DNA from 2 places in the Halomonas sp. HMF6819 genome. Region 2 is predicted to be linked to the other one. Evidence: predicted binding sites of a transcription regulator. Region 2 holds the regulator's gene; the other holds the start of a gene.
What was found. The regulator FliA, encoded in region 2, starts transcription of late flagellar genes. The targets are predictions, from matches to a motif close to CTAAAGTTNNNNNNNNNNCNGCCGATA.
Positions count from the first base shown of each region.

Region 1: a site for FliA is predicted at 2,377-2,403, ahead of fliD (flagellar filament capping protein FliD). Genes of this name have one in related genera too.

Region 1 covers NZ_JBIQVY010000004.1:409,309-413,924, forward strand. The annotation lists gene ACGLWX_RS14220 (exopolysaccharide biosynthesis protein) at 1-478, shown strand, start outside; gene ACGLWX_RS14225 (serine hydrolase domain-containing protein) at 488-1,498, opposite strand; gene ACGLWX_RS14230 (hypothetical protein) at 1,824-2,135, opposite strand; gene fliD (flagellar filament capping protein FliD) at 2,477-3,832, shown strand; gene fliD (flagellar filament capping protein FliD) at 3,985-4,616, shown strand, end outside.
Region 2 covers NZ_JBIQVY010000004.1:50,160-54,775, reverse strand. The annotation lists gene uvrA (excinuclease ABC subunit UvrA) at 1-227, shown strand, start outside; gene ACGLWX_RS12490 (Crp/Fnr family transcriptional regulator) at 347-1,090, shown strand; gene ACGLWX_RS12485 (hypothetical protein) at 1,132-1,680, shown strand; gene ACGLWX_RS12480 (flagellar motor protein MotB) at 1,677-2,339, opposite strand; gene ACGLWX_RS12475 (motility protein A) at 2,344-3,159, opposite strand; gene ACGLWX_RS12470 (RNA polymerase sigma factor FliA) at 3,200-3,898, opposite strand; gene ACGLWX_RS12465 (flagellar protein FlhE) at 3,924-4,328, opposite strand; gene ACGLWX_RS12460 (hypothetical protein) at 4,366-4,616, opposite strand, start outside.

The sequences.
Region 1 (4,616 bases), 360 kb from region 2:
CTCCTTCGGGCCGATGCTGCTGGTAGCGGGGCTGATCGTGCTGGCGCCGGTGGTCGGCGATATCCCCGGCGTGCCCACCCTGATGGCGGCGCTGGTGTTGTTGACCTCGAGCCAGCTGCTGCTCGGGCGCCGGTCTTTTTGGCTGCCGCGCTGGCTCTTGAACCGCTCGGTGTCGCGCAAGGGGTTCGACAAGGCGCTCAAGTGGATGCGCAAGCCCGGGCGCTGGGTCGACGGGCTAATTGGCGTGCGGCTGGCGTGGATGAGCGGCTATCTGGGCATGCGCGCAACGGCGCTGGCCTGCGTGCTGATCGCAATCGCCATGCCGCCGATGGAGTTCGTTCCCTTTTCCGCCAACGGCGCCGGCCTGGCGCTGACGCTGTTCGGGCTGGGGCTGGTCGCCCGCGACGGGCTGGTACTGGCGCTGGGCTTTCTGATCACCGGCGCCACCTTCACCGCGATTCTCGTTTATCTGCTTTAAGCCGGCGGCTCACTCGTCGTAAATCAGCATAGTCAACACCAGCCGGTTTAACTGCTGCTGAAACTGCCCGCCGGGAGAAGGCGGGTTGGGGTTGGAGGTGATCACCACCGTCATCGCGCGCTCGGGAATCACGAACAGCGCCTGGCCGCCATAGCCGCGCCCGTAGTAGACCGGCGTATCGCCGAAGGTGGTCACGAACCAGCCGAGCCCGTAGCCATCCCCCGTCCAGGGCGACCGGCCCCGCGGCGTCCAGGAATTCTCCACGTAGCCTTCCGGCAGTATCCGTTCGCCATCGACCACGCCGTCCAAACGGTAAAGCTCGCCGATCTCGACCAGCGCCCGCGGCGAAAGCTGCATGTCGTTGCCGCCGAAGTAAACACCCTGCGGATCCTGCAGCCAGCGGGGAAGCATGATGTGAAGCGGCTCGGCCAGCAGGCGCTGGGCAAGCTCATAGGTGGATTCACCGCTCGAGTAGGTAAGCGCGGCGGAGACCAGGTGGCTGGAGCCGGTGGAGTAGAGCATTCGACCGCCGGGTTCGTCCACGAAGGGGCGAGAAAGGGCGTTTTCCACCCAGTTGGCGCTTGCCACCCAGCCGCTGTAGTTCTCGCCGGAGGTGCGCTCGAGCCCCGCCTGCATGGCCAGCAGGTTCTCGAGGGTAATGTCGTTGACGCGCGGATCCAGCCCCGTCGGCACGCGGCTACCCAGTAGTTCGACCAGCGGCTGGTCGAGCGAGTCAATTACCCCATCGTTAATCGCCGCCCCGGTAATGGCCGCCAGCACCGTTTTGGAAAGCGACTTCACGTTGACCGGCGTGCTCGTCCCCGGCCCGCCCTGGTGAAATTCATGCACCAGATTCCCGTCCACCGCCACCACGACCGTATGTAGACGGTCGAGCGCGCCGGCCTGCTCATCGAGGGCTCGAAAAGCTGCCGAGGAGGGCGTTTGGGCCAGCGCGCCGCCATTTAAGAGCGCTAGCCCCAACACGACCATCAACGCCTGAGGGAACAGTCGCACGCGCATAGGCTTTCCTTTTTCAGTGCCAGCGAGGCTTTCAAAAAGCGTAGAGCGTGCGCGCGCCAGACGCACGTAAATTACGCAAAGCGCCCAAAAGCCTGCTAGGATGAGGATGTTGCCTCGATGGGTAAGCAACCCTTTGATTTTCCTAAAACGCAAAAAAGCAAGGAGCGCCGCAATGCGTAACATCATCTATATCGTGGGTCTGGTCGTCGTCGTGCTGTTCATTCTTTCGATGCTTGGCCTTCGTTAATCAACGCGCTGTGCCAAACACAAACGCCCGCAAATGCGGGCGTTTTTGCGTTCAAAAGCCGAATGGCGGCGTCTTAAATCAGGCGCAGTCCGCCGCTCCCTGACCGAACATATCGAACATGATGTCCCGCCCGAGCGCCGTTAGCACGAAGCGCCCTTCACCGTTGGTGGTACCCGCCGCGCCCGCTTCGAGCGTCCGACGACACGCCGACCAGCCGGCATCCTGATCCTCAAGCGCTGCCACCTCGCGCCGAGCCAACCCGCAGCCAGGCAGCGTCACGGTTTCAAGCACATGGCCGTTGACGTACAAAAGTTCCGCCAGTGTGAATAGGCACTGACGCAGCCGAGACGCGTCAACAGGGGCGGCGGGGGTATCACCTTCGCAGGGCATTCAATGCTCCATCGATTAACGAACAACGTTTCCATAGTGTAATGGAGTTAGCGCATTTAGACCAAGGTCTAAGTTATTGGCGTGTTCAACGCTTGGGTTCGGTACGTATCGCGCTTTGGAGGGCAAGGGCTCGTAGCGCAATAGCGCACTGGGTCATTTCTTTTCAAGCGGCCCGCTTAACCTAAAAAGCGGTAAAGATTACAGAAAATAACCGTTTACTAAGTTAAAAGTGGGATAAAGGCTAAAGACACTGCGCGATTTGCCGATAGTCAATGCATTGACACAGGCAAATTTCAGCTCGCCTAAAGAGCAGGCGATCATATTTAAAGGGGCAGCAATCGATGGCTTCCATATCTTCACTGGGCATTGGCTCGGGGCTCGATCTAAATGGGCTATTGGATCAGCTTCAAACCGCCGAGCGCGCCAAACTCCAGCCCATTGCCGAGCAGGTTCAGTCTGCCAACACCACCGTCTCTGCCTATGGAACACTCAAAAGCGCCGTTTCCACGTTCCAGGATGCCACCCAGGCGTTGAACGATACGGAATCGTTTGAAAGCCTCACGACCAACGTTGAGGGTGACGGTGTCATTGCCATTACCTCCAGCGAAGCACAGGCGGGCCGGTACGACGTAGAGGTCGATCAGTTGGCAACTGCCGGCAGCCTAGTGACAGAACGCTTGGATAGTGCTGACGAAAGCGTTGTCAGCGGTGAGCAAACGCTCAGCTTCGCACTATCTGAAGGAAGCATGTCCGATATCACGATCGCCGATGGCAGTTCGCTTGAAGATATTCGAGACGCCATCAACGACCAGGGTGGTGGTCAGGTGACTGCCTCTATCATCAACGACGGGCAGGGGTATCGGCTTTCGATCATGTCGAGCGAGACCGGCGCCGACGCCAGCATCGAAAGCACTAATTTCTCGAGCATTCTATCGGGTGAGGTGGCTACCTCGGACGTTCAGGTCGTGCAAAGGGGCCAGGACGCGGCGTTCAACGTTAACGGTATCGATATCGTGAGCGCTTCCAATCAGGTCGAAGGCGCCATTCAAGGCATGACGTTGACGCTGACAGAGGCGGGCACGTCGAGCACTATCATGGTCGAACAGGATAACGAAGCGTTGCGTGAGAACGTGGATACCTTCGTGGAAAGCTTCAACACGCTCAAAAGCACCTTGAATACTTTGACCAACTTCGATGTAGAAACGGGGCAGTCGGGAGGCTTGAACGCTGATGCGACCACACGAGCCGTCGAGCGCGAGCTCCGTCAGGCTATTAGCGGTGTGACAGGCGGTGACGGCTTCAACGTACTGTCCGACATCGGCATTTCATTGCAAACCGACGGTACGCTTGAGGTCGATGATGAAAAGCTGGATAACGTCATTGCCACCCAGCCGGATGCGCTGACTGACTTTTTTGCAGGCAGCAGTGAGGGAAGCGGTATGGCAGGGCAGATCAATACCTCCCTCGAGCGCTTGGTGGGAGATGGCGGCCGTCTCGATACGGCGAAAGCCAACTCTGAAAGCCGAGTCGAATCGCTCAAAGAGCGCTACACCCGCACCGAAGAGCGTATCGATCAGACCGTGGCGCGTTACCGTACTCAGTTTCAGGCAATGGACAGCATGGTGGCACAAATGAATCAGACAGGTGCCTATCTCGAACAGCAGTTGGGCATGCTGGCCCAAACCAACCAGAGCTAAGCCGAACTATTAAAGCCCTTAATGCCCGGCCATAGCGCTGGGCATTTTTTTGCGGGTATCTTCTGACGATGCCTAAAGTTCGTTCTCACCCAGCCGATAGACAAGGTAATCAACCCAATCTCTTTGCTACTTATTACTCGAGGATTTAACCCATGGCATCAATCTCCGCGCTTGGTGTAGGTTCCGGGTTGGACTTGAACGGTCTGCTGAATCAGCTTAAGGCCGCAGAGAGTCAAAAGCTTACCCCCGTTTTACAGCAGCAAAGTGCCCAAAAGACAAAAATTTCGGCCTATGGGCGTCTCGAATCGGCGATGGACCGGGTCAATACCTCGGTCAAGGCGCTGAACGACGCATCGACCTTCAAGCAGCAAAAGAGCACGGTAACCGGCAGTGGCGTTTTGGCCACGGCGGGTGAGAAAGCCAACCCCGGGCGTTTTGAAATTAGCGTTTCTCAGTTGGCTCGCGCCGGAAGCGCCGCCTCACAAAGTGTCGCGCTCGACCAGGCCCTTACGACGACAGACACCAAGCTCAAGTTGGATTTCGGTGCGACCTACACCAACGGTGCGTTCGATAGCGGCGCCGCGCCCAAAAGTAGCTACGAAATCGATATCAAGGCGGGCAGCACGCTGGCCGAGGTGCGCGATCAGATCAATGCAGACAAGGAATCGGGCGTTACTGCCTCGCTTGTCAACGACGGCACCGGATATCGCTTGGCGCTCAGCTCGAAGGAAACCGGCCAGGATGCTTCGCTCATAGGGTTTTCCGGTATCGATGGGCTTGCCAT
Region 2 (4,616 bases):
AGCTTCTGACGGTGCTCCACCGCCTGCGCGATCACGGCAACACGATCGTGGTGATCGAGCACAACCTCGACGTGATCAAGACCGCGGACTGGATCGTCGACCTGGGCCCGGAAGGCGGCTCCGGCGGCGGTCGGATCATCGCCGAGGGCACCCCGGAGCAGTTGGTGAAGAAAAAAGGCTCCCACACTGGGCAATTTTTGGCGCCGCTGTTGCAAAAAAAGAAGTGAAAAAATAAAAAAAACGATAAGGCAATGAAGGACCAACCGCCGTATCGTCACTTTTGAGCCGGCGGCGATATGGCGAGCGCCGGCTCGCGCACGCGATTCTAGAGAAGGAGACACCGAGCATGAGTCAGGAAAAGAGCTGTATTGTTCGCCACTTCAACCATTATTACTCGTTGTCGAAAGACGAAGAGCAGCTGCTTGATTCGCTCGAAGAGAGCCCGCTCGATCAAAAAGCGGGGTCGCTTCTATGGGAGATGAAGGATCCCGCCCAGGAGTTTTGTACGCTGCGAAGCGGCTGGGCCTACTCCTACCGCCATTTGGAAAACGGCGACCGTCACATCATGGAGGTCTACCTTCCCGGCGACATCATCGGCCTGCGCGAATTTGCCTTCTCCCAACGGCTGGAAAACGTGCGCTTCATCACCGATAGCGTCGTATGCCGCTTCCCGCACAAGCGCATGATCGATTTGTTCAGCGCGTCGCTGCCGCTGACCTCGGTCATGTTCGCCATCAGCAGCCGCCAGCAGTCGCTTCTGACCGAGCGGCTGGTGAACCTGGCCAGGCGCACCGCCCGCCAGAAAATGGCTCACTTCATCCACGAGATGTACGTGCGCCTGAGCCAGACCAACCCGGATTTGACCGGCCAGTTTCGCCTGCCGCTCTCGCAAGAGCAGCTTGCCGACGTGCTGGGACTGAGCCCGGTGCACGTCAGCCGCACCTTCACCGCGCTTAGCGAGGCGGGGCTCATTTATCGCGACCGCCATCACATTAATATTCCGGACCTGGCGGCACTTGCCGCCGAAGGCGAGTTCGACGACTGCTACTTAAGCGACAACGTGCGGCCGCTGCTCGGCCAGACGGAGTAATGCGTATCTTTTCTCGACATCACTACTCGGCGCACCGTCCCATGACGCGTCTCCCTTTTTCCGCGGCCGCGCTCAGCGCCGCCGGGCTCTTAACGCTTGCCACTGCCGCCCAGGCGGCGCGCTACCCGGTCAGCGACGAAACGGCCTTCGGCGGCTGGCACGCTGTGACCACCACCGATGCCGGCCAGCGCCACTTTCGCGCGCTGGAGGCCGAAAGCTATTCGGACGCCATTTTGAGCGTGAACGCCACCGAAGGTGTGTGCCATCTGCCCTGGCTCGAACTGCGCGTGACTTTGGATGAGGCGCAGCCCGAGAGCCTCGCGGTGAACCTGGTCCCGGCGCGGCTGCGCGTCGACCAGACGCCGATCATGGAAACCATGGCGGAGTTCATCGTCGAACAGGGGGACGACGGCTTCTACAGCCACTTCTATCTTGGCGAGCTCGACGCGCTGCTGGCGCGCATGAGCGAAGGCGAGCAGCTCTTCATCGGCTTCGAGCAGGGCAACGCCGCGCCCTGGACCATGACGTTTGATCTCGACGGCGCCGGGCAAGCCATTCAGGAAATGCAGCGGCGCTGCGCCGGGGCTTAAAGCGTCAGCGCCACCGATTCCGGGGCGGGCGTTCGCAGCACGAACTCGACGCGGCGGTTGGCGGCGCGACCCTCGAGCGTGTCGTTGCCGGTGAGCGGGCGCGTGTCGGCGTAACCCACGGCGCGTAGCCGCTGTCGTGCCACGCCCTCCTGCTCGAGATGGCGCACCACCGCGATCGCCCGCCCGGTCGAAAGCTCCCAGTTGGAGGCGAACGCTGCGGTCGATATCGGCACGTTATCGGTGTGCCCTTCCACCGACACCTCGCCATCGAAGGTATCGATCACCTCGCTCAATCGCTCGAGTACGGCTTCACCCTGGGCGGTCAACTCGGCGGCGCCGCTGTCGAACAGCAGGCTGTCATCGATGCGCAGGGTCACGCCTTCGCGCCCCTGGCTCACGCTCACGCCCTGGATGTCGAGCGCCGCCATTGCCGGCGACAGACCGCTGTCGCGCGGCAGGATGCCGGAGGAGAGCGGTGTGAGCCCGTGGCCTTCGTCCGTCGCCTCGCCGCCGCTGCCCGCCGGTGTCAGCGCCAGCAGCAGCACGAACAACGTGATCAGAAGTGTTAGCACGTCGAGGTAGCTGGTCAGCCACCCCTCCTCACCGTCGCCACCGGTGAAGGGCGATTCCAACGCGTGGCGGGCGTCGCGGTTCAGCATGACGCTACCCTTTCGCCGCGACGCCGCTGCCCGGGCGCGGCTTCACGTGCGGGTCGTTGATCTCGTCGTGATAGTTGGCCACGAACGAGTTCAGCGTCTCTTCGATGAACGACGGCAGCCGGCGCTTGGTGATCAGCGAAATGCCTTCGAGTACCATGTTCATGGTGATCAAACGCTCCTCGGTGCGCCGCTCGAGCTTCACCGCCACCGGCTTGAACACCAGATTGGCCAGCAGGATGCCGTAGAAGGTGGTCAAGAGCGCCACCGCCATGCGTGGCCCAATCACCTCGAGATCCCCCGCGTCCATCACTTCGAGCATGTTGACCAGCCCGACGAGCGTTCCGATCATGCCAAACGCCGGGGCGTAGGTCGCCATGGTGCGAAAGATCTGCGCCTCGGCGTGCTCGCGTGCCTTGAGCCTGGCGATGCGCCAGCGCAGCATGTCGAAGATCTCGTCTTCCTTGGTGTTGGCGATGACGAGCTGGATGCCGGTACGCAGAAACGGGTTGCGGGTGTGCTCGAGCTCGCGCTCGACCGCGCGCACGTCGCCCTTGAACCAGAGCCTGGCCATCGAGACCAGCTCGTCGATGTCGTCGCGAACGAAGGTATTCTCACGGCGAAATACCAGCCCCACCAGACGCACCACGCGCACCACTTCCTTGAGCGGATAGCTGATGAACGTCGCCGCCAGCGTGCCGGTGATGACGATGGCAAGCCCGGGCAGGTTGATGAAGCTTTCCGGGGACTCCGCGGTAAAGAACAGCACGCTCACCAGCAAGAGGATGCTGGCGCCTATTCCGATCAGGGTAGAGGGGTTCATCGACGGCTCCTCGCCGGTTGGTTGTAAGGGTGAAAGTGTCTCAGTCTGGCTCGTGCAGGCGCGCCCGCAATCGGCTAATGGCTTGGCTGTGCAGCTGCGATACCCGCGACTCGGTGACGCCCAGCACGGCCCCTACCTCCTTGAGGTTGAGCTCTTCCTGGTAGTAGAGCGCCATCAACAGCTTTTCGCGCTCCGGCAGCGCTTCGATCGCGGCGATCAGGGTTTCGCGCTGTTGGCCGTCCAGAAGTTCCTCGAAAGGCGCGTTCAGCGACTCCTGAACCGGCTCGCCGCCCTCCTCCAGAAGCTCCTCGAAGGGCAGCAGGTGGCCGCTGTTGGTATCCGCGAGAAGCTGCTGGTACTCGTCGAGCGGGATATCCAGATCGCGGGCGATCTCGCTCTCTTCCGGAGCGCGGCCAAGGCTTTGCTCCAGCCGGCGCACGGACTCGTCCATGGCCCGGGCGGAGCGGCGCACACTGCGCGGTAGCCAGTCCCGGGTACGCAGCTCGTCGACCATTGCGCCGCGAATTCGTTGGCTGGCGAAGGTGGCGAAGCTCGCCCCCTGGGCGGCATCAAAACGCCCGAGCGCCTCCAGTAGCCCCACCATGCCGGCCTGGATCAGATCGTCGAGCTCGATGCTGGCCGGCAAACGAACTTGCAACGCCAGCGCCTGGCGACGCACCAGCGGCATGTGCTGGTTGACCATCTCGCTGTGTTGGATTCTTCCCTTTGCTGTATACATCGGCGTGCCCCTGGCTAATCGCTGGTCACTGATAGTTCACAATCACTTGAAGCCCTTTCACCCTCACCGGCGGCTGACCGCGCCCCAAGGCGAAACGAAACGCGAGCGGCGCGCCGGCGCCGAGCCCGGCAAGGCCGGTGGAGCTGCCGCGCTGGCCGTCGAGGGCGACGCAGCGCTCCGGGTGGCAAAGCCAGGCGAGAATATCGGCCCCGGGCGGCGCTTCAAAGCGCCAGTTGACGCGCTCAATGCGCCCCTGACGAATCTCGGCGCTGGGCGGCGGCGCGAGCGCCTGGCTAACGCTTGCCCGGTCGCTCATGGCGACCATCAGCCCGGTCGCGTCGATGCTCCAACTGCCTCCCCCTGCCAGAGCCGACAGCGAAATCCCGCCGGCGACCACCCCACTCAGTGCTGCGAGAATGACGTTTCTCATTAGCATAACCTAACTATAGTGGCTCAATCAGTATGGCCTACCTGGCTAAAAGCAGCAGTTCGATTCCCAAATACGTCGCCGCCGCGGCGTGCAGGTTCTCGAGCAGCCCGGCGCGGGGCAGGTTTGGCTCGTGCAGCGCCAACAGTCGCTTGGGCCCCTGGTGCTCGCTGACCAGCCGCAGCGTGCGGTACATGGCGGCGAACGCCTCGGCGTCGCTTCGCACCCACAGCGCCCAGCGTGAGTAGCGCGCGCAGAGCGCCTGGAGCGGCGCATCGGCGTCCACCGGCA